Regions from separate parts of the Erwinia sp. E_sp_B01_1 genome, predicted to be linked through region 4. Evidence: predicted binding sites of a transcription regulator. Region 4 holds the regulator's gene; each other region holds the start of a gene.
The links. Region 4 encodes Fur, which represses iron uptake genes when iron is present. Its sites were predicted from a motif close to ATAATAATGAGAACNACTATCAA; they were not measured.
Positions count from the first base shown of each region.

Region 1: the regulator Fur is predicted to act here: its motif matches at 3,239-3,261, upstream of ftnA (non-heme ferritin).
Region 2: the regulator Fur is predicted to act here: its motif matches at 1,615-1,637, upstream of fhuF (siderophore-iron reductase FhuF).
Region 3: the regulator Fur is predicted to act here: its motif matches at 2,490-2,512, upstream of exbB (tol-pal system-associated acyl-CoA thioesterase).

Region 1 covers NZ_CP142208.1:4,061,680-4,067,446, reverse strand. The annotation lists partial or broken gene VRC33_RS18960 (fatty acid desaturase) at 1-567, opposite strand, end outside; gene VRC33_RS18955 (CmcI family methyltransferase) at 960-1,634, shown strand; gene VRC33_RS18950 (GNAT family N-acetyltransferase) at 1,934-2,434, shown strand; gene ftnA (non-heme ferritin) at 2,550-3,059, opposite strand; gene VRC33_RS18940 (helix-turn-helix transcriptional regulator) at 3,833-4,063, opposite strand; gene VRC33_RS18935 (helix-turn-helix transcriptional regulator) at 4,190-4,405, shown strand; gene VRC33_RS18930 (MFS transporter) at 4,462-5,667, opposite strand; gene VRC33_RS18925 (LysR family transcriptional regulator) at 5,763-5,767, shown strand, end outside.
Region 2 covers NZ_CP142208.1:638,184-643,950, reverse strand. The annotation lists gene VRC33_RS03090 (hypothetical protein) at 1-16, opposite strand, end outside; partial or broken gene VRC33_RS03085 (diguanylate cyclase) at 97-1,196, shown strand; gene fhuF (siderophore-iron reductase FhuF) at 1,672-2,466, shown strand; gene VRC33_RS03075 (YbaK/EbsC family protein) at 2,540-3,007, shown strand; gene VRC33_RS03070 (DUF2946 domain-containing protein) at 3,093-3,656, shown strand; gene VRC33_RS03065 (PepSY domain-containing protein) at 3,741-5,342, shown strand; gene VRC33_RS03060 (nucleoside hydrolase) at 5,503-5,767, opposite strand, start outside.
Region 3 covers NZ_CP142208.1:4,092,241-4,098,007, forward strand. The annotation lists partial or broken gene VRC33_RS19075 (MFS transporter) at 1-1,210, shown strand, start outside; gene exbD (TonB system transport protein ExbD) at 1,261-1,683, opposite strand; gene exbB (tol-pal system-associated acyl-CoA thioesterase) at 1,689-2,423, opposite strand; gene metC (cystathionine beta-lyase) at 2,672-3,862, shown strand; gene VRC33_RS19095 (DedA family protein) at 3,976-4,632, shown strand; gene VRC33_RS19100 (AraC family transcriptional regulator) at 4,805-5,698, opposite strand.
Region 4 covers NZ_CP142208.1:1,403,965-1,409,731, reverse strand. The annotation lists gene pgm (phosphoglucomutase (alpha-D-glucose-1,6-bisphosphate-dependent)) at 1-634, opposite strand, end outside; gene seqA (replication initiation negative regulator SeqA) at 665-1,207, opposite strand; gene ybfF (esterase) at 1,458-2,222, shown strand; gene ybfE (LexA regulated protein) at 2,369-2,650, shown strand; gene fldA (flavodoxin FldA) at 2,813-3,343, shown strand; gene fur (ferric iron uptake transcriptional regulator) at 3,697-4,140, shown strand; gene VRC33_RS06890 (beta-N-acetylhexosaminidase) at 4,193-5,767, opposite strand, start outside.

The DNA of each region.
Region 1 (5,767 bases), 2.1 Mb from region 4:
CAGCAGCAGGGCATGAAGCAACCACATCTGCTGCTCCTGCTTATCGCCGGCCAGCATTTTTCGTGTAGCGTCTTTCAGGGTCCCGGCAATATCCAGCAGTGGGCCAAGCAGGACACGGCCAGGCAACGTATTCCTTACCGCAGCAAGCAGCGGAAACAACCTGGGATAACGCTGCCATTGTGCCGCACTGTAATACAAGGTTTCGGGATCCTGATCCGGCAGAGTCAAAAACTCGTTACGGTGGTGCTGAAGATGCGAGTCACGGTAGAGGCGGTAAGGATACCAGACCGCTAATGGCAGCTGTCCAAACAGCTGATTTACCCTTTCCCAGCGGGTGGGGTGGCCGTGAATCAATTCATGCTGAAGAGACATGTACCAGGTAGTCAGCAGGATCAGCAGAGGTGTGCCAGCCCAGGGGCCGAGGGCCTGCCAGTTTGCCACCACGCAAAACCAGCCGCTGTAAACAGCCACTATCAGGGCCCAGGTTGGGAGTTCACTGCGCCACAGCCAGTGGGTTTCCCGCTGTTTTATAGCTTTGCGTTGCTGTGCATTCAGATAATAAGCCATGACGGCCCCCCCAGAAGAAGAGTTTTCAGTATGCCGGAGGGGGAAAAAGGGCGGAAATAGCGAAAATGCAGGAGGTTATGCAGCAGACGGCATTACGCCCGTTAGCGAAGCAACATCATGCGATAAAGAGCGCCTTCCCTGTTCTGATTCATGCTGATGACAAGCAGAATGTGAAATTTATCCGGTGAAATAAGCAGCTAAACATCAGCTATTCCTCGCCTCAATCCAGCGTGCATTATGGCAAATTTATGCTCAGCAAAATGGGCTTTTCTTTACTGCCTGAGGCGTTGTGACGGCTTTCATCAGGACGATATCAGGTTCAGGCCGGACTTTATCACCCACCTGAACAGAGAGTATATGAGAGCAAATTCACTGATTACAGGGTGTGAAAAATGATTGAGCTTGCTGATTTAAAAGTATTTTTACAGGATCCGGAATTAACAAAGACCCTGGATGAAGTCTGGGATCGCGTCAGTGACGACTTTATCTCAGCACAGGCTGAATTACCGCCTGAGCTGGCGATGGCGCGAAAAGAGCTGTCGTTTCACAGTCACGTAAAATGCCTCGGATACCTTTGCTGGTTGCTTTCCAATGCCAATGCTGAGGGCGACATCATTGAAATCGGCGTCTGGAAAGGCAAATCCACCTCGTTTATGAATGAGGTCTGCCAGCGTAAAAGAAGGATTATCAGTATTGATCCAATGGAACTGCCGAAACAGGAGCTTGAGCTGGGTTTTTACCACCAGAAACTCTTTCCGGAAGTGCATCTGATTCGGGGGTATTCCGAACTCAGCGTGGAGCGCGTTAAGGCGTTAGCACCAAGAACAGCACTGTTACACATTGATGGCGGACATCAGGGACGTCACGTCTTACTCGATTTTCTGCTCTATTCTCCGACCGTCATACAGGGCGGATTCATTGTCTTTGATGACTATCGGGATCATCAGTATTCCCCGGAAGTTGGCCCGGCTGTGGATCTGCTACGCGCGGGCGGCTATTTCTCTGCCTATGACGTAATTGGCAGCATTCCTGGTTTTGAAAACAGCTATTTACTACAAAAGAAATAATCCTGCCACAGCGGGTGGCTTGCCCGCTGTCACCCTTCTGTCATCTACCCTGGCAGGCACTGCCTTAACGTCTTCAGTTTTATAAGGAACGGCAATGCGCCCTCGTTATTCCCTGCTGGCCGCAGCCCAGGGCGCTTATCCAGATGGGCACACCAACACCGCCTGTACCGGTGCTCTGCTGCTGGATGAGAGACTGCCTTAAAGCCCTCTTTTCGGACCTGACCTCAGTACAATTGATAAATATAAATTGTCGATTATCGTGGTACAGTACTTTCATCTTCCCTGGCTAAGAGTGCAGCATGATGTCGCTCAACGTGTCACTTCACCGTTATCAACCCCGTTTTCAGCAGGCCGTTCTGGCGTTGATTTTGCCCATTCAGACGCAGGAATTTGGCATTGCCATTACCGCCGAACAGCAGCCGGATCTTAACGAAATTGAGCAGTATTATCAGCGCGGAACAGGCGATTTCTGGCTGGCGCTGGCCGGGGATCGGGTTGTGGGATCTATCGGTCTGAAGGATATCGGTCTGCAACAGGCTGCACTGCGAAAGATGTTTGTGGCCAGCGACTATCGCGGCAAACAGCATGGCGTAGCGAATGCGCTGTTAAATACGCTGCTTGGCCATGCCAGCCAGCGTAAGCTGAAGGATATCTGGCTGGGCACCACCGACAAATTTATCGCCGCACACCGATTTTACGAGAAAAACGGTTTTCGTGACGTCAGTGTAAACGCTCTGCCTTCTGCGTTTCCGCTGATGCAGGTCGACACTAAATTCTATCGTTTGTCGCTGCCGAAGTAGGACGCTGGAGTCTGCAAAGGGTGATCGGCGGCGCTGACAGGCAGTAATGAGAAAGGAGCCCTGAAGGCTCCTTTTTAACGGTCTGTGAGCAAGTGACGCTCTTCGCCAGGGGCGATTAAGACTGAGGATTGCTGGTGCTGCTCATTTTCATCAGGTCTTTATCGACGAAGAACATACCCTGTCCACCGGTACCCACCAGCGCCAGTTTATCCAGCACTGATTTGAACAGTTTCTCTTCTTCATGCTGCTCGGAAACGTACCATTGCAGGAAGTTAAAGGTCGAATAGTCCTGGGTAGTCATGGCTGCATGAGCCAGCTCGTTGATTTTACTGGTGATCAGCTTTTCGTGCTCGTAAGCCTGTTCCAGCACTTCATTCAGCGAGTTAAAGGTAACCGGCGGGGCCGCAATGGAACCCAGAACCGGCATGGCTCCGGTGTCACTGAGGTAGTTGAACAGACGCTGCATGTGCTGCATCTCTTCTGCTGAGTGCTCACGCATAAACGCTGCAGCGCCCTCAAAGCCTTTATCAGCACACCAGGCACTCATTTGCAGATAAAGATTGGCAGAAAAGAACTCAAGATTTAATTGATCGTTCAGTTTGGCGGTCATATCAGCAGTCAGCATAGTGGCTCCATTAGGTAATATTTTTTTCAGCGTTAATGGTGGGCATTATGCACGTCTGTTGTTGAAATAAAAACCATTTAATGGCTTTTTTATCCCCCGACGTTATCTGCATAACACTCTGATAGTTAAGTGATAATTATTTACGTTGTAATATTAACTATTCCGCTAAATAAATGGTTTTGATAACCATTACCATTGTTATTTGATACCGCGATTTCCTGCATCTTTCTTTTAAAAACGGGAATTGATTCTGTCTGATAAAGAAAAAATTTATCTCAAAGGCCGTGAGGGCCGGGGCGCGCTTAACGATTTTCCCCCCGTAGCCAGCAAAGTGCTCAGGCCAGAGAAGGGGCTGACCATTCTGCTCAGGGGACCGTTCCACGCCACCCGGTGAGCCAGGCGGCGAGCGTATCATTAAGGCATCGACCATACGCTCTTCGCATCGCGGCCTGAAGGCCCTCACGCGAAGCTTAAAAGCTCGCCGGGAATCTGCCTCAACGACTGTATATCCGCAGACAAACGATCCGTTAAAAAATGAAGACTCAGAGAATTAACGTCGAAAGGTTTTTCCGGCATTCTTTGACGGGGAGGAGGGGAGATGTTCAGAAAATCAGTTCTCCGCTTAAAAAAACGAGAGCAGAAAAATCTGAAAAAAATAACGTTTTTTATAAGTTAAAACTGAAAAGTTTGTTTTTTATTAGCCTGGTAAGTAAATATTACTAAATGCGGAAGTTAACAGAATGAATTTATTGAGAATAAAAAAATAAAAATATTTAAATCTTATGTTCGAACTCAATGAGGGTTTTCATCTCTATCCCCAATCCTCTCGCCAGGATAGCGATAACTTCCAAAGTCGGGTTGCGCAAACCTCGTTCAATTCCAGAAACATAGGTGCGATCCAAGCCGCATTTTAATGCAAAAGCTTCTTGCGACAAGCCTGCCTGCAGTCTGAGTTGTTTTACTCTTTTTCCAAAAAGAATTTTAATGGTGTTTAGTTTTTCCATCTGCTCAGCATTGCGCTTTGTAGTCTTTTAGTCCACGGACTATTAGTCACAATTGAAAAATATCGTGGTATCATTGTGACTCATCGTCTACAAGTGAGACTTTTATCCGCAACGCTGAGAAGAACTATGAATCGAGTGGATTGGCACCCCGCAGATATTATCGCGGCATTAAAGAAAAAAGGAACAACCTTATCGGCTTTATCCCGCGATTCCGGGCTGGCCTCTTCAACCTTATCCAACGCTTTACGCCGTCCCTGGCCTAAAGGAGAGCAGTTGATAGCGGCTGCCCTGGATGAGACACCAGAACAGATTTGGCCTACGCGATACAAATCAAAAAAATAGTCCTTCTCGCGTTGATTCACCTCCGGCTGCGGGCTTTTTGCGCCTGACGGGCGCTTTTATGCCGCCTGTTTACGGCTCATCCACCGCACCACCATGCTGCCCAAACCTGCCGCGGTCAGCAGCATAACCACGCCTTGCCAGCCCGCTTTTTCAAGGATCAGGCTGCCAAGTGCCGAACCTGTCGCCATGCCGATAAAGACACCGGTAAACATCAGCGCGTTAAGACGGCTGCGGGCGGCTGGTTCCAGGCTAAAGATGATGGACTGATGCGAGACCAGCGTTGACTGGACGCCAAAATCAAAGCCGATGGCCGAAACCACAATCAACGCCAGCTGCCACGGCGCCGGTAACAACGGCAGCAGAAACATCGCCGCAAAAGAGAGAGTAGCCAGAGAGGTGCCGATGCGTGTCACCAGTTCGGGACCACGACGATCTGCAAGCGTTCCGGCCAGCGGTGCTGCCAGTGCGCCTGCGGCACCCGCCAGACCAAACATCCCGGCGGTGGCGCTTCCCAGGTGATAAACGTCATGTAACATCACCGCCAGCGTGGACCAGAAGGCACTGAAGCCTACAGAGAGCAGAGCCTGGGCCAGCGTGGCTCTGCGCAGCGGTTTATAAGCGGTCCAGAGATGACGCATCGACGCCAGCAAGGCGGGATAACTCAGGGGAGTGCTGGCAGGAATCGCAGGAAGGCTGCGCCAGATCACCAGAGTAATAGTGACAACCATCACTGCGGCAGCGACGAACATACTGCGCCAGCCAAAATACTCGGCCACAAAACCACTCAATACCCTGGAAAGCAGAATGCCCAACAGCAGACCGGTCATCACAGTGCCAACCGTCTTGCCCCGTTGTGCCGCAGGCGAGAGCGTCGCGGCAGCCGGAACGATATCCTGGGCCATGGTAGCCGCAATGCCTACCGCCAGACTGGCGACCATCAGCATGGTGATACTGCCGCTGAAGGCGCTGAGCAGTAAAGCTAACGTCAGCAGCAGGCCTTTCAGAATAATGATCTGGCGGCGATCATGGCGATCGCCCAGCGGAGCCAGCAATAAAATCCCCAGCGCGTAGCCAATCTGGGTCAGAGTGGGCACCAGCCCAACAAGACCGACGCCGGCATGTAACTCATTGACCAGAATCCCGAGCATAGGCTGGCTGTAATAAATAGAGGCTACGGCGAATCCGGCTCCGGTAGCGAGCATCAGCACAGTGCTGCCGCTGACCTTTTGCTCTGAAGTAGGGACTGACTCTGTAAGGGACATAGGGTTTACCTGTTGTGCGATGATGATCACATTTTTACCCTATTCAGCGCTTCAGGGTAGCCCCCCGGCCAGTAGAACTGTTATACGTTGTACGTATGAA
Region 2 (5,767 bases), 770 kb from region 4:
AAATAATAACAGACATAAACTATTCCAGGCACGAAATAGCCCGCTACTTCAGGTTAACGGCAGGTAATATTTCAATGCAGTCACGAGTAGATAAAAATGAAATTACAAACTTACGATGAATTGCTTCACAGCAAGCACCGGCTTTCGCTGATGCTTTTTCTTTTTTAAACACAGCAACGTCTTTATTTAGCTTAAGTAGTATTAGTGGGAAAATCGCAGCCTGTTCGTTCCTGCTCCCAACCATAATCATCGCCTTTACCAGCGCGGTAATTGTCATCTGGATGGTTTTAAGACCCAGCGGAAAATTCCCAATATTAAATACCGTCGCGCTATTAACTGGCCTGCTCTGGACGTGGCAGATTGTCCTTAAGTTCGAGTCAGTGTTTTATTTTGATGGCAGTTTTTTAGTTATCAGCCTGATTAGCATATTCTTTATCAGTGCCATTGCCCTGGGCGATCATCTGCTGGCGTTTTGCCTGCATACTGCGCCTCCCTCTGTTGCGGTGCTGGTGCTGGATCACGGTGAGAATACGCTGCTCATTCTGTTTACTGTGGCGCTGCCGCTGATTGGCTTCACTCTTAACCATCTTATGCAGCGCCGGCAGGACAGGTTTACCCGCCGGCTGATGCATCAGCTGTATGAAGAGAAAGAGACCTACAGCGATCTCAGCATGCTGGACCCGCTGACGGGGCTTTATAACCGGCGCGGGCTGAAAAACCGGCTGGAGACCGTGCTCGAGAACCATGCGGGCAGCCATTATGTGCTGCTGCTGGATATCGATAATTTCAAAGCCTACAACGATAATTATGGCCATGCCATGGGTGACCAGGCTCTGGCGCGCGTCTCTGTAGCGATTCGTGATGCCGTGCGCTCACGCGATATCGTCACCCGCTATGGGGGAGAAGAATTTCTGGTGCTGCTGACCAATGTCAATGAGTCGATCGCCATGAAGCTTTCTGAACGTATCCGCCAGTACGTGCTGAATCTTGAGATCCCGCATCGCTTTAATGACCTTGTGGCAACGAATGTCACCATCAGCGCCGGGTTTGCCCCCTTGTTTGAAGATGATTTTGACGCTGCTGTGGCCAACGCCGACCGGGCGTTATATCTGGCAAAAAATCGTGGCCGTAATAACATTCTCTCTTACGATCAGATCGCTAAAACCAGCCTGACCCAGCCTGCGGATGCAATGTAATTACCTGACTGGCCCGGTATTCCGGGCCAATACATTTACTAAATTAATAATAACCCTTAATTCAAACTCAGTCTTTACCGGGGTTTATCAACCTTATTGTACGAAAGACCTTTTCTTTGCATTACCAGCATGAATGAAAAAAAATCTTATTATGCTGACGTACTCCGAAAGACCTCCATAAGCCAAAAGAAAACCACCTGTTATTAATTATTCCGCAAATACCGAATTAATTATCTTTTCCCGGTTATTTTATCTGCAACTTCGTCTGTCAGTAATTTAAAACGAAAATAAAACGCATTTGTATTCGCTGCTGGCCAGCTAAGACTGGCCTGAATGCAATGCTGCTACTGATGAATAGTGCTGCTCCCCCTGCTGACAAATCACACAAAATGAGGCTTGTTTGTGCCAATCCGCTCAGATAGAATCAAGAACGATTATCATTTGTTTTTGCACTACGGTTTAACCTGGGAACGTCATGACCGCAATTACCCGTCAGGTATCTGAGTATGGTTCATATCCGCTGATCTTCTTGCAGAACAACCGGCCGCTTAGCGCTTCGCTGCACGCCCGGTTCAGCGAGCAACGTGCTTATTTCCTTGAAACGGTAAAACTGGGTGAAGAAGCGCCCGCCGGTTGCATGACGCTGGACCGCTGGTCTGAACCCAGGACGTTTTCTGAGCTGATGACGCAATACGGTGATTTTATCTACCGTGAGCAGCCTGAAATGCCGCGCGAAAACAAGCCGCTGCACTCGTTGTGGGCGCAGTGGTATTTCGGGCTCATCCTGCCGCCCATGATGATGGCTCTGCTGCTTGAAGAGCAGGCTTTAGACTGTTCCCCACGCCATTGCCACGTCGCCTTTCATGAGACAGGCCGTCCGGCCACTTTCTGGCTGGATACCCGTGAAGATGAAGAGGCCCGCTATCTTAGCCCCCGTCGCCGTATGGATCGTCTGATCCAGCAGCATCTGATCCCGGTGGTTAGCGGCATCGAACAGCATGGCGAAATCAACAGCAAACTGATCTGGAGCAACACCGGCTTCTCCGTCTGGTGGTTCCTGGGCGAGCTGGCTCCCCTGCTGGGCAAAGCGTTGCATCTGGAGCTTGAACAGGCCTTTTTCTTCTCCCGCACGTTGCTTGATGGCTCAGACAATCCTTTCTATCGCACTATGCTGCCCCGCGAAGGTGAAATGCAGCGTCGTACATGCTGTCAGCGCTATCGCCTGCCAGATGTCCAGCGTTGCGGCAACTGCACGCTAAAACCTGTCTGATTTCATCTCACTCCCGTTTACAGCTGACCTGCTCTGTGGCAAGTTTATTCGCTTCGTTTTGAGGGAGATAAACATGAGTCTGGAGTCTGTACGTCAGTTCTTTGCCGAGCGCGCCCCTGATATTGGCATTATTGAGCTGGCCGAGAGCACAGCAACGGTCGCTTTAGCGGCGCGGGCCCATCATGTGGAGCCCGGCCAGATAGCCAAGACATTGTCGCTGAAGGTGAAAGATCGGGTGGTGTTGATCGTAACCCGGGGCGATGCCCGGCTGGATAACCGCAAACTGAAAACCACTCTGGGGGCCAAAGCCCGCATGCTGAGCACGGATGAAGTGGTAAACTGGACCGGACATCCGGTTGGCGGCGTCTGTCCCTTTGGTCTGGAAACCCCTTTGCAGGTGTTCTGTGATATCTCATTGAGGCATTACGCTGAGGTGCTGCCCGCCGCAGGATCTGTTAACAGTGCCGTGCGTATCGATCCTGAGACAATGGCACAATTAACCGAGGCGACCTGGGTCGACGTCTGCGAAATTCCGGCCTGAATCTTCAGACAGCCCCTATTTTTCCCTCAGAATATTCCTGCTTTTTTGCTACACTCCCGCGGTAAAGTTAAGCCGGGATAGTCATTTGTCACTGATTGTGCTGAACCGCACCCCCAACCGCCTTGCGGCCTGGTTGGGGATGTTTGCCATTCTGATGCTGTTTATTGCTCCGGTGATTTCCAAATCACTGGTGAGAGAGGGTGCGCTTCCCATGGCGGGAATGTCGCATGGCGGCCACTCAGAAGATCACGCTGTGATGATGATGGCTGATAAGCATGCCGCAAATGCCGCTGATGAACAGCCCATGTCGATGCATGATAAGCATGCCGCAGATGCCGCTGATGAGCAGTCCATGTCGATGCATGATAAGCATGCCGCAGATGCCGCTGATGAGCAGTCCATGTCGATGCCCGGGATGTCTGCCGCCGGGCATGCGCGTATGATGCAGCACCATCCGATGTCGATGATGGATGACAGCGCCTGTGGCTATTGCGTGCTGCTGGCCCATCTGCCGCTCGACCTGAATAACCTGCCCCCTCTCTGGTCCGTGCTACAGGCTGCAAAACAGCCCGACTTACCGCTTTTCCGCCCGGTGGCGGCACGTTTCATTCCCCGTTATTTCAATCCCCGGGCACCTCCCATCCGCTGAGCCAGTAACTGCTGTAAAAAAATTCCTGTCGGTTAAGCGACAGGCACCTGCTCATGCCTGGCAACAGGCGGATGGAACAAAACTATGTCAGAGAAAATCCTGGCGCACTCTGCACGCGCCGAAAAATCCCGCAGCGCACTTCTGCCCTTACTGCGCCGGCTTCACTTTTATATCGGCCTGTTTATCGGCCCCTTTATCTTCGTCGCGGCCCTGACCGGCGCGCTCTATGTGCTGACCCCGCAACTGGAAAGTGCGCTCTATTCGCATCAGCTCTATACCGACAGCCAGGGAGAGGAAAAAACCCTGGCGGAACAAATCCGGGTAGCGGAGAAATTTATCGGGCCGGAAGCGAAAATTACTGCACTGCGCCCGGCCCCGACGCCAGGAGAAACCACGCGGGTGATGTTTTCCACGCCGGGCACTACCGCCACTACCGCTGTATTTATCGATCCTCATACGGCGGAGGTTCGCGGGATGCTGAACGTCTATGGCACCAGCGGGGTATTGCCACTGCGCACCTGGCTGGATTATCTGCATCAGAATCTGCTTTTGGGCGATGTGGGGAGAAACTACAGCGAACTGGCGGCTAGTTGGCTATGGGTGGCTTCGCTGGGTGGCCTGCTGTTATGGGCCACCAGCCGTGCGCCCGGCCGCATTAAAAAGGGCAGCCGTTCACGTGGGCAGAGCCTGCTACGCCATCGATACTGGCACAGCACCCTGGGTATTATCCTGCTGGTGGGGCTGATTTTCTTCTCTGCCACCGGTCTGACCTGGTCCCGCTGGGCAGGCGATAATATCTCGGCAATGCGCGCCCATTTTGGCTGGATGACACCCTCAGTGAATACCGCGCTGAAGCGGCCAGAAGATCAGCAGGCCAGACCTTCTGAACAAGGCGATGTCGCACCGGAAAGTGAGCATGCCGGGCATAACATGCCCCATGATGAGCATGCCGCACATTCAATGCCGGGTATGACTATGCCGGGTGATGACCATGCTGCGCATTCTGTGCCCGGTGATGAACACGCCGCACATGCAATGCCGGGTATGACTATGCCAGGTGATGAACATGCGGAACACAACATGGCGGGCATGGCGATGCCGGAAGATCCGGCTCTGGCGGCCAGGGTAACGCCGGAGCAGTTTGACCGGGTGGTGGCTGCCGCACGCGCAGCAGGCATTGCTGCCGGAAAAATTGAGGTGCGTCCTGCAAAGCTGGCGGATAAAGCCTGGACGGTCAGTGAAATCGATCGTCGCTGGCCGACCCAGGTCGACAGCGTAGCCGTGGACCCCCGTGATTTCACCGTGATCGATAAGGTGGAGTTCGCCCAGTTCGGTCTGCTGGCAAAGCTGACCCGCTGGGGCGTGGATGCGCATATGGGCGTGCTGTTCGGTCTGCCCAATCAGCTCATTCTGGCGGCGTTTGCGCTGGGTCTCTGCGTAATGATTGTCATGGGATACCGTTTGTGGTGGCTGCGGCGTCCCGCTGCGGGCCAGGGAACGCATCCGGCTGAGACTCTGCTTTGTCACTGGCGTCAGCTTTCACTGAGCGCGCGTTTCATGCTGACGGTATGTGCCGTGGCGCTGGCGGTAAGCCTGCCGCTGATGGGTGTCACTCTGCTGGTCATGCTGGTGATTGACGCCGTGCGCTGGACGCGGGCAACCAGACAGACAGTAGCAAGTGAATAGGGGAAAAAGCAGGTGACAAAAAGGCCGCTCAAAGCGCTTCACGAAAAAAGTGGGTTACAATGCAGGCTGCTCAAAGTGAAGCACGCAAAAGCGAAAATGAATTAAGCAGTCCGGAGTAATACTTCATAAAGCCGGGCGGATCCTTCGCCCGGCAACCTGCTTAACGAGCCAGCGCCGTTTCGATCATGGAGATCAACAGACGGTTATCCACCGTTTGCAGAACGTGAACCAGCCCGCCGGTTGGCGCACCGATGCCAACATCCACACGCAGCGGATGACGGTATCGCCATGATTTCCCGCGGGTCTGGCCGGCGCGAAGCTCCACATCCACATAATAATCTGCGGCAGTAGCCACCTGCTGATTCAGCAGCCAGGCAACCACCAGCGCATCATGGACCCAGCAGCCCGGCAGATTTCGGGTCTGA
Region 3 (5,767 bases), 2.1 Mb from region 4:
ATTATGCCACGGCTATTGCTAAAACCTTTTTCCTGGCGATGATCCTTTCGCATCGCTGATGCTTACGCTGATGACTTTTGGCGCCGGTTTCCTGATGCGCCCGCTGGGCGCCATCGTGCTGGGATCCTATATTGATCATCATGGCCGTCGCAAAGGACTGTTGCTGACGCTGGGGCTGATGGCGATCGGCACACTGACCATCGCCGTGGTGCCCGGTTACAACACTCTGGGGGCGGCTGCGCCCATCCTGATCCTGCTTGGACGTCTGCTGCAGGGCTTCTCAGCCGGCGTGGAACTGGGGGGCGTGTCGGTCTATCTCGCGGAGATCGCCCCCAAAAACCGTAAAGGTTTTTTTGTCAGCTGGCAGTCTGGTAGCCAGCAGGTAGCGGTAATTTTCGCGGCCCTGTTGGGGCTGGGGCTGAATCACCTGCTGGCTAAAGAGCAGGTGACCGAATGGGGCTGGCGTATCCCGTTTGTGATCGGCTGTATGATTGTGCCGTTCCTGTTCTGGATCCGTAGCATGCTGGAAGAGACTGAAGCGTTCAGCCAGCGCAAAGTGCATCCTTCAATGAAGCAGATTGTCCGCTCCGTTGCCAGCAACTGGGCGCTGGTGCTGGCCGGAATGCTGATGGTGGTTACCACTACCGTGATGTTTTATATGATCACCGCCTTTACCCCCACCTTTGGTAAAACCGTACTGATGATGAGCGATAAAGAGAGCTTTTTCGTCACGCTGTGCGTCGGGATTTCCAACCTGATTTGGCTGCCGGTGATGGGCGCGGTCTCTGACCGCTTTGGCCGTCGCCCGCTGCTGATTCTTTTTACCCTGTTGATGATTGCCACCGCGTGGCCGGTGCTGCACTGGCTGGTAGGCTCCCCTACCTTCTCTCATCTGCTGGAAGCCGAACTCTGGCTCTCATTCCTGTATGCCAGCTACAACGGGGCGATGGTGGTTTACCTTGCCGAAGTGATGCCTGCCGAAGTCCGCGCTACCGGCTTCTCACTGGCTTACAGTCTGGCAACCGCTCTGTTCGGCGGATTTACACCGGCGATCTCAAGCTACCTGATCCATGCCACTGGCGATAAAGCGATGCCCGGTATCTGGCTGACCTTCGCCGCGGTCTGCGGCCTGATCGGCACAATGATAATCAAGCGTCTGATTGGTCAGTATCAGGCGAAACAGAGCGCTGAACCGGCAGCGCAGATGTAATAAAAAAGGGGCTGACGTTTGCACGTCAGCCCCTTTTTTTCACCGCCGCGTTACTTCCCGGCGCTTTCCATTCCCATCAGACCAATCTTCAGATAACCCGCCTGACGTAATTTATCCATTACGCCCATCAGCGTTTCATAATCCACAGACTTATCCGCCTGGAAGAAAATGGTGGTCTCTTTATTGCCTTCTGTCTGGCCATTCAGCGCATCCAGCAGGCTTTCCGGCGTCACTGCATTGTTGCCAATAAACAGCTGTTTGTCCGCCTTGATAGAGAGGTAGACCGGTTTTTCCGGGCGCGGTTGAGGCGCGCTGGTGGAAGCAGGGAGGTTAACGCGTACGTCAACGGTAGCCAGCGGCGCGGCGACCATAAAGATAATCAGCAGCACCAGCATCACGTCAATAAACGGCGTGACGTTGATTTCGTGCATTTCGCCGTTGCTTTCGAGATCTTCATTCAATCGCATAGCCATGGTGCTTATCCTACCCGCAGTTTCTGAGCCGGTGCAGCGCGGTGCGTTGCACCACTGGCGGCCAGATCCAGATCGCGGCTTTGCAGCAGCATAATCTGGGCCGCCACATCGCCCATTGAGGCTTTGTAATTACCAATCATGCGGGCAAAGACGTTGTAGATCACCACGGCAGGAATAGCGGCAACCAGGCCAATAGCGGTTGCCAGCAGGGCTTCAGCAATGCCCGGTGCCACCACGGCCAGATTGGTGGTCTGCGTCTGGGCAATCCCGATGAAGCTGTTCATGATGCCCCAGACCGTGCCGAACAGTCCGACGAACGGGGCAATCGCGCCGATGGTCGCCAGGAAACCATTGCCACGACCGGCATGACGGCTGAAGAAAGCCACGCGGCGTTCAAGACGGAAAGCGGTACGCTCTTTAATGCCGTCATTGTCGTCAGACCCCTGAGAGAGCGCCAGCTCATCTTCCGCTTCTTTCAGCAGGTAAGTGGTCAGACTTTTATCCTGGAAGGAAGTGCAGGTCTCCGCTGCCTCTTTCAGAGAGCGTGCGCCAGACAGTGCCTGCTGTTCACGTTTGAGGCGGCGTTTGGCCGAGCTCAGTTCAATACTCTTGCTGAAGAAAATCGCCCAGGTCACGACCGATGCCAGCAGCAAACCGATCATAACCACTTTCACCACTATGTCCGCATGCTGGTACATGCCCCAGACAGAAAGATCCGTCTGCATCAAATCATTCGCCACGCTGTGTCTCCAACGTCATTAACGGGTAAAAAAAGCCAGTGCGTATCGTACCAAATCAGAGGTGAATTGATAGTGGTTATCATTACTATTTACTTTACGGGTGACATTTTTTGCACACTTTGCTGATTTACCTCATCTCAGCCACCTTTTAGCTGAATCTTTCTCACTCTGTTGTTTGCTGAATTTCACCCTGGCGTTTGACGTGTTAACGTTAACAAAGACCAGACATTTGCAAACAGAGCACTCTGATGACAAGTAAAAAAATTGAAACGGCGCTGATAGCGGCCGGACGCAGCAAACGTTACACCCTGGGATCGGTTAACAGCGTGATTCAACGCGCCTCCTCACTGGTTTTTGACAGCGTGGCTGAAAAGAAACGCTGCACGGCAGGCCGGGCCGATGGCGAACTATTTTATGGTCGTCGTGGCACGCTGACCCATTTCTCGTTGCAGGAAGCGATGACGGAGCTGGAAGGCGGCGCAGGTTGCGTGCTCTACCCTTGCGGTGCGGCAGCCGTGGCAAATGCGATCCTGTCATTTGTCTCCGCCGGTGATAACGTACTGATGGCCGGGTCGGTTTACGAACCTACGCAGGACTTCTGCACCAAAATTCTCAGCAAAATGAACGTCTCCACCACCTGGTTTGATCACTGTCTGGGCGCAGAGATTGCTGAACAGGTGCAGCCGAATACCAAAGTGGTGTTCCTGGAATCACCGGCTTCCATCACTATGGAAGTTCAGGATATCCCGGCGATCGTTGCTGCCGTGCGCGGTAAAGCGCCCGAAGCGATTATCATGATTGATAATACCTGGGCCGCAGGGATCCTCTTCCGGGCGCTGGATTTTGATATTGATATCTCTATTCAGGCGGGCACTAAATATCTGATTGGCCACTCGGATGCGATGATTGGCACCGCCGTCGCCAATGCGCGCTGCTGGGCACAGCTCCGTGAAAACTCCTATCTGATGGGGCAGATGGTCGATGCGGATACCGCTTATATGGCAAGCCGTGGGCTGAGAACGCTGGCAGTGCGTTTGCGCCAGCATGAGGAGAGCAGCATCAAAATCGCCCACTGGCTGGCGGAGCGTCCTGAAGTTGCCGTCGTTAATCATCCCGCCTTGCCGCAGTGCAAAGGGCACGAGTTCTGGCAGCGGGATTTCACCGGCAGCAGCGGCCTCTTCTCCTTTGTGCTGAAGGCGCGTCTGAGCGATAAGCAACTGGCTGATTATCTCGACCACTTTGCCCACTTCAGCATGGCCTACTCCTGGGGCGGCTTCGAGTCGCTGATCCTGGCTAATCAGCCGGAAGAGCTGGCAGCCATTCGTCCGGCAACCGGCGTGGATTTCACCGGAACGTTAGTGCGGGTCCATATTGGTCTGGAAAATGTTGAGGATCTGATTGAGGATCTGGCGGCCGGCTTTGACCGTCTGGGTGCCTGAGGCCCGGAATACTCAACAAAAGCTCAACGGCACCCTGGCCGCGGATGCGATCAAGGTATGTTGGGCTGTTTGCAGGTACAATTGATCACTTCATGCAGTAAACAGGAAATGAAATGGGTGTTCTCCATGAGATTGTTCAGGCGCTGTGGCATCAGGATTTTGCCGCGCTGGCCAATCCGGATGTGATTTGGATTGTCTACGGCATTATGTTTACCACCCTTTTGCTGGAAAACGGCCTGCTGCCCGCCTCTTTCCTCCCCGGCGACAGCCTGCTGTTACTGGCGGGGGCGATGATTGCCAAAGGGGTAATGGAGTTTATCCCGACGATGGCGATCCTTACGCTGGCAGCCAGCCTGGGATGCTGGATGAGCTATCTGCAGGGCCGGTGGTTGGGAAACACCAAAATGGTGAAAAGCTGGCTGATGCACTTACCCGCACAGTATCACCAGCGCGCCTGGAACCTGTTTCACCGGCACGGTTTAATGGCGTTACTGGTAGGGCGTTTTCTGGCATTTGTCCGCACTATTCTGCCAACAATGGCCGGTATTTCAGGTTTAAAAAATGGACGTTTCCAGCTGTTCAACTGGCTGAGTGGCCTGTTATGGGTGGGGATTCTGATCTCACTGGGTTATGCCATCAGCCAGGTGCCGTTTATCAAGCGTCATGAAGATCAGGTGATGGCCATTCTGATGATCCTGCCGCTGGTCCTGCTCTGTGCCGGGCTGCTGGGCAGTATCATGCTGGTAATCCGCCGCAAAAAATCATCTTAGACTCTCCGGCTCCAGACGGCTGACCAGGCCCGAAGCGAGGGGAGCCTGTGCCTTGAACAAAGCATCACGGGCCCTGGACGGCCCGTACTGAGCTGCCACGGACGGCGCTTTTTGCCTCTTTGTAAGAGGCACAGCCTCCCTGAGCCTGCACTGGACTCTCCGGCCTTTTCTCTTATTCAGCCTGCCGCATTCGCATCGCCTCTTCACCTGGCGTCACCCCGAAGTAGCGTTTAAATTCGCGTGAGAACTGGGACGCACTTTCATAACCTACCCGCATGGCCGCAGCGCTGGCCTTCAGCCCTTCGTGCAGCATCAGCATCCGGGCCTGATGCAGGCGATAACTTTTCAGGTACTGCAAAGGGGAGGTGCTGGTGACCGCTTTAAAGTTATGGTGGAAGGCGGAGACGCTCATATTCACTTCTGCAGCCAGCAGATCGACGCTCAGGTTATCGGTGTAATGGTGCTCAATACGTCGCAACGCACGGGCAATCTGACTGAATTGCGTCTGGCGGCTGACCAGCGCCAGCAAGGCACCACCGCAAGGCCCCATCAGCACATGATAAAGGATCTCCCGGACAATCTGTGGCCCCAGCACGCGGGCATCCCTGGGGCTGGCCAGCACATCCAGCAGACGCTCAGCGGCACACAGCATCTCTTCCGTTAGTGGCGAGGAGTGAATACCCCGGGTCTGAGGTTCGGGATGGAAGCTGTCATCGTCACCAATATCGATCAGCAGATCCTGCAATTTCACCGGGTCCACATTCAGCAATATCCCTGCCAGCGGCGCTTCAGATGTGGCGAAGGTTTCACACTCCACCGACAACGGCACGGTCAGCATCAGGTACTCTGTGGCGTCATAATGAAAAACATTATTGCCCAGATAGCCGGTTTTCCGCCCCTGAAAGAGAATAACGATGCCGGAGGAGTAAAGTACCGGTGTCCGGCCGCTGGGTTTATCTGCGTAGATCAGGCGAACATCGGGCAGGGAAGCCAGAGGCGAGGCCCCGGAGGTGACCAGGTGGACGACCTGCCTGGCCAGCTGAGTACAAAGCGTGTTGCGGTCCATAGACAATTCTTACCTTCAGAAGATTCCCGGTAGCATCATGCGGGAATCCTTACTTATTCTCCAGACGTT
Region 4 (5,767 bases):
TATAAGGCTGAATCAGATCCTTCTCCTGCAGATGGCCGCTCTCCCAGGCTTTGTCCAGCGCAATGCGCTTAACATCCTTCAGACCATCTTTGATCAGCGCATTGGCACGGTCTTCCACAACTTTGGTGACGTTGGTGTCGGCCGGGCCACCGTTTGGCGGGTTGTATTTGATGCCGCCATCTTCCGGTGGATTGTGCGAAGGCGTGATCACAATACCGTCAGCCTGAGCGCCGCCGGCTTTATTGTGCTCAAGAATAGCGTTTGAGATGGCTGGGGTTGGCGTATAGCCATTGTCCAGCTGCACAATCACATCCACACCGTTAGCGGCCAGCACTTCCAGCACGGAAATGATCGCTGGCTCTGAAAGCGCGTGGGTATCTTTGCCCACGAAGCAAGGGCCAGTAATGCCGTTCTTCTTACGTTCTTCGGCAATTGCCTGAGCAATCGCCAGAATGTGCGTTTCGTTAAAGCTCTGACGCCCTGCACTGCCGCGATGGCCAGATGTGCCGAATTTCACCGCATGTTCTGCATTATTCAGATCGGGTTGCAGGACATAATACTGCGAAGTTAACTGTGCAACGTTAATCAAATCACTTTGCTGGGCTGGCTGCCCGGCACGGGGGTGATTGGCCATTGGCGATTCTCCCTGACGCTTCTTTATCAGTTAGAGGGTACCGCAAACCTTGTCAGCCAGCTCCTGAGGGAACTGCATTGACAGCATGATGTGTTCGACCATGCTTCGTTTGCGATCTGTGTTGGTGTTGGTGATCACCCAATACGGTGTGCCGGGAATATGTTGTGGCTTGGTATGGGTGCCATTCTGTATCAGGGTCTGCTGATTGCCTGCAAAGTAGACGCGCGTGCGGCCAAGCAAGGAGTCGGTCGCGGCGGCAAATGCCTTGGGATCCTGATTGTATAAAGTCGACAAAATCAGCATAAAACGATTCACCGCTTTTTTCTGCTCGGCGTATTCGTCAGACAACATCAGCTCGCGAACAGCGCGAACGCGATCCTGCGGGCGGGATTCAGCCTTTACCGGTGCGGCTTCTTTCGAAACGCTCCCGGCTGCTACTGCAACTGCAGGTGCACTCTGACCAGCAGTAAATTTAAGCATACGGCGTAAAATGTCAGAGGCGCTTTCACCAATATGCTGAGTGTGGCTGGCGATATAGCGGTATAGCTCTTCGTCGACTTCAATAGTTTTCATCTTGATCCAATACAATTATTGCTGATAAGAGCCGGACTGCACGGAACCTGTTGAGGACGCGTGCCGGATAATCCAGCTCTAACACGAGGATTATAAAGTTAAATCCTGCCGGGGAGTAGCGCCAGCCCCTGATACCAGCAAAAGTCAGACTATGCCGCAAAAAGTTTTGCGGGACTTCACTGGCCGTCGAAGCAGGAAAAAGTAAATCTATGATACCCTAACCCCTGGTTTCAACAGTAAGAACTTTGTTATGAAATTGAATGCCCGCTTGCAATCTGAACAATCTGTTACCTCTGACACGCCCGTGGTTTTACTGCATGGCCTGTTTGGCAACCTGGATAATCTCTCCGGGCTGGCAAGAGGCTTAAAAGACGACTGTCGTCTGGTGCAGATGGATCTTCGTAATCATGGCTTATCCCCGCGTAATGAGAGGATGGATTATCAGGCTATGGCAGAGGATGTCCTTGAAACCCTGGATAACGAGGGGATAGATCGTTTTTCAGTGATTGGCCATTCGATGGGCGGGAAAGTGGCGATGGCGTTAACTTCACTGGCACCTGAACGCATTGAGCAGGTAGTGGTGATAGATATCGCCCCTGTCGCCTACCCGGAGCGTCGACACGACGCCATTTTTGCCGCTCTGAAAGCAGTAACCGATGCCGGTATAACTGTGCGTAGCGATGCAGCGGCCCTGATGCGTGAGACGCTGGAAGAAGAAGGCGTTATTCAGTTTCTGCTAAAATCTTTCCATCAGGGAGAATGGCGATTCAACGTGCCGGTACTCTGGGAATGCTACAACCGGATTATTGGCTGGCAGCCGTTACCCGCAGGGTCACAACCCATATTATTTATCCGTGGCGAACTTTCTCCTTATCTCGCCGATGAGTACCGTGACGCGCTGCTTGCCCAGTTCCCTCAGGCCCGTGCCCATGTGGTAACCGGTGCCGGTCACTGGGTTCATGCTGAAAAACCTGATGCTGTTTTGCGCGCAATTCGACGTTTTTTTGCGCTGTAAAAACAAATGTTTCCTGAGATGGCTAAAACGTTGTCGTCATGACTTTCACTGGGGTATGATGGCGCGCTTTAAATTTGTCGCAGCACGAATTTCAGCCGACATCAGGCCTGAACCATCGAACTCCAGCCTTTCAGTATCACGATTCTATGGCAAAAGAAAACACGGACCGCACCACGATCGATCTGTTCGCAGATGACCGTCGCCCGGGACGACCTAAAACTAATCCGCTTACGCGTGATGAGCAGTTGCGTATCAACAAACGTAACCAGCTCAAGCGCGATAAAGTGCGGGGACTGAAACGCGTTGAGCTGAAAATGAACAGCGACGCAGTGGATGCCCTGAATGAACTCGCTGAGCAGCGTAATATGAGCCGCAGTGAGTTAATAGAAGAAATGGTTATGGCGCAGCTGGCCGACCAGAAGCGCTAAACAGCATCAGCTTACCGGCTGTCCGGCATCTGCCGGTGAAGCACAAAGCGACAAAAGCGGGCGGATTACTCATTTATCCCCCTGGAGCTGTCTGCTATCATTGCCGGTATCTGTAGTGAGCAGCCTTTACCCCATCATTGAGATTCAAGAGGTTAGTAAGTCATGGCAATCGTAGGCATTTTCTTTGGCAGCGATACGGGCAATACAGAAAACATTGCAAAAATGATCCAGAAGCAGCTCGGTAAAGAGGTTGCTGAAGTTCAGGATATCGCTAAAAGCAGCAAAGAAGACCTTGAAGCCTTTGATATTCTGCTGCTCGGTATCCCAACCTGGTATTATGGTGAGGCCCAGTGCGACTGGGATGATTTCTTCCCGACGCTGGAAGAAATTGATTTCAATGGCAAACTGGTAGCCCTGTTTGGCTGTGGCGATCAGGAAGATTACGCAGAATACTTCTGCGACGCGATGGGCACCATCCGCGACATCATCGAGCCTAAGGGTGCGGTTATCGTGGGTCACTGGCCAACAGAAGGTTATCATTTCGAAGCCTCTAAAGGGCTGGCGGATGATACCCATTTCCTTGGCCTGGCCATTGATGAAGATCGCCAGCCAGAACTGACCAGCGAACGTACCGAAAAGTGGGTCAAACAAATTTTTGATGAGCTCCAGCTGCAAGAAATCATTGAAGCTTAAGGAGTGCGGCCTGTTGTGGGACATATCTCACATCAGGCCAGTGATTTTTCCTATAGAAGTAATAGGCACATTTTTGTAACTTTCATCTGCAAAACTGTAGAATATCGCCATCGGTCACCCCGCTTTCTCAATGTCTTCGCCCTGCTGGCGATGACAGAGCGAAATGTTCACCCAGCGCTTGCTCTTCCGGACGTAACGACTTTCATCATTACCTCCCTCAACAGTGACGCATCGCCGGTAGTATTCATTTCGAAGTATCAGATCTATAATGAGACGTTTAGCTTTTCGCGTCGACCGATGTTCATGGCTTTTCAGCCACACAGTGACTAGCAAAGTAACAGGACAATATCCGCATGACTGACAATAACACCGCATTAAAGAAGGCCGGCCTGAAAGTCACGCTTCCCCGACTGAAAATTCTGGAAGTGCTTCAGGAACCTGAGGGCCATCATGTCAGTGCGGAAGACTTGTACAAGCGCCTGATAGATATGGGCGAAGAAATTGGTCTGGCGACGGTTTACCGCGTTCTGAACCAGTTTGATGATGCGGGGATCGTTACCCGTCATAATTTTGAAGGCGGCAAGTCCGTTTTTGAACTGACTCAGCAGCATCACCACGATCACCTCATTTGCCTGGACTGCGGTAAAGTGATCGAGTTCAGCGATGAATCTATCGAAACTCGCCAGCGTGACATCGCTACGCGTCACGGTATTAAGCTCAGTAACCACAGTCTGTACCTTTACGGTCACTGTACCACTGGCGATTGCCGCGAAGACGATACCCTGCACGACAAGTAATCTGCACTAACAGTAAAAACCGGTGAACTTCACCGGTTTTTTTTTGCCCTTCTTAAAGCTTCTCTACCCTGCTGAAGCGTTCGCCGGCTTTATTCACCGTGCGCAACCACACTTTGCCTTCCACCTGTGGCTGATGCCCGGCCTCATAAAGCTGCCAGGTTTTCCCTTCATCCAGACTGTACTGCACAGCCAGGCCCGGTAATGCCGTATTGACCTGTAACTTACCCTTGACGATTTTACCGCCCGGTAAAGGTAAGCGATAAGCTATGCCAGCCTTGTCCAGCTTCGCCAGTTCACGCTGGCCCAGCAGATTGGCAAATCGCTGCCAGTCCTGGCGCTGAGCGTCCTGATCCACAAAGTGAGTTTTACCACCGATATACTCTTTCCCTGCTTTGTAATCCTGCTCCCAGTCAGCCCGATGCCAGGCTCGTTCCGCAACGGAAAGGACGCGAGGGAAAATCATATATTCCATCTGCTGGTCGGTACGAACCGTTTCGCTCCACAACTGAGCGGAAAGCCCGGTGGCTCCAGGCCAGGCTTTGTCCGATTTTGCACTGAAATTTTTGCCATCGCGATCGACCGAGGTCTCGGCATTTTGCGGCAGGTTATCCGGTGCGAAGCCGAAAACTTTACGTTCATCACTGAAGCGGGTGCCCCAGTAATAGCCACGCTCAAGAGGATTAACCTCATACGGGAAGTCCATATAGAGATAATCAGGATTTGAAACAATCACTTCGTAGCCTTTGTTTGCCCAGTCATTGGCCGAGTCAAATCCTCCCCAATAGAGGGTATCCCAGAAGTTCACCGCAACCTTTTCGGTGGCAAAAGCGTTAGCATCCCTGGCATCTTTCAGCCCATCCTGCCATGCCTGCATCTTGCCGATGCCATGCGCGTTAACCTGCTGACTGACTTTCACCGCAAAATAGCTCGGCAGGTGGCCAAGATCGGCCACTTTCCCCTCTTTAATCATCTTCTGACAAACCTGGGATTTCGCCCACGGCTGATCTTCCTTGCTCATGTCCAGCAACCCGGTGCCGGCAACCGGTTTTTTGATGTCAGAGTAACCCGCGCCAAATCGGATATTTTTCGCTTCATCTCCGCCGAAATGCCAGGTCTGAAGCGGCTGCCCGGCCGCCTGGTGCATAGCCTGAATCTCACTGATGATTTTATCGGTAAAGCGTAATGAAGAGGTCAGGCAGGGATTCAGATAGCTGGTGCGATTGTAGAGCTGAACCGAAGTGGTGTTTGAGTTATCGGTGGGATCGACAAGCCTGTAGGCCGTGGCTTGCTGGGTTTGACCTGCTTTCATCAGGCGATCGTAGCGTGCCTCCATTGAGACCACGGCAGCCCGGGCATGGGCAGGCATATCGATTTCGGGAATAACCTGAATGCCGCGCGCATCTGCATATTTCACGATGTCGATATAATCCTGGCGGCTGAAGTGGCCGCTACCATTGTTATCGCTCTGCGGGCCCGATCCAAGTTGCGGCAGCAGGCAACGCTTTTCACTGAGGTCATGGCAACGTTTAGATCCCACGTCAGTTAATTCAGGCAGGCCTGGAATTTCAATACGCCAGGCTTCATCATCGCTGAGATGAAAATGGAACACGTTGATTTTCCAGCCAGC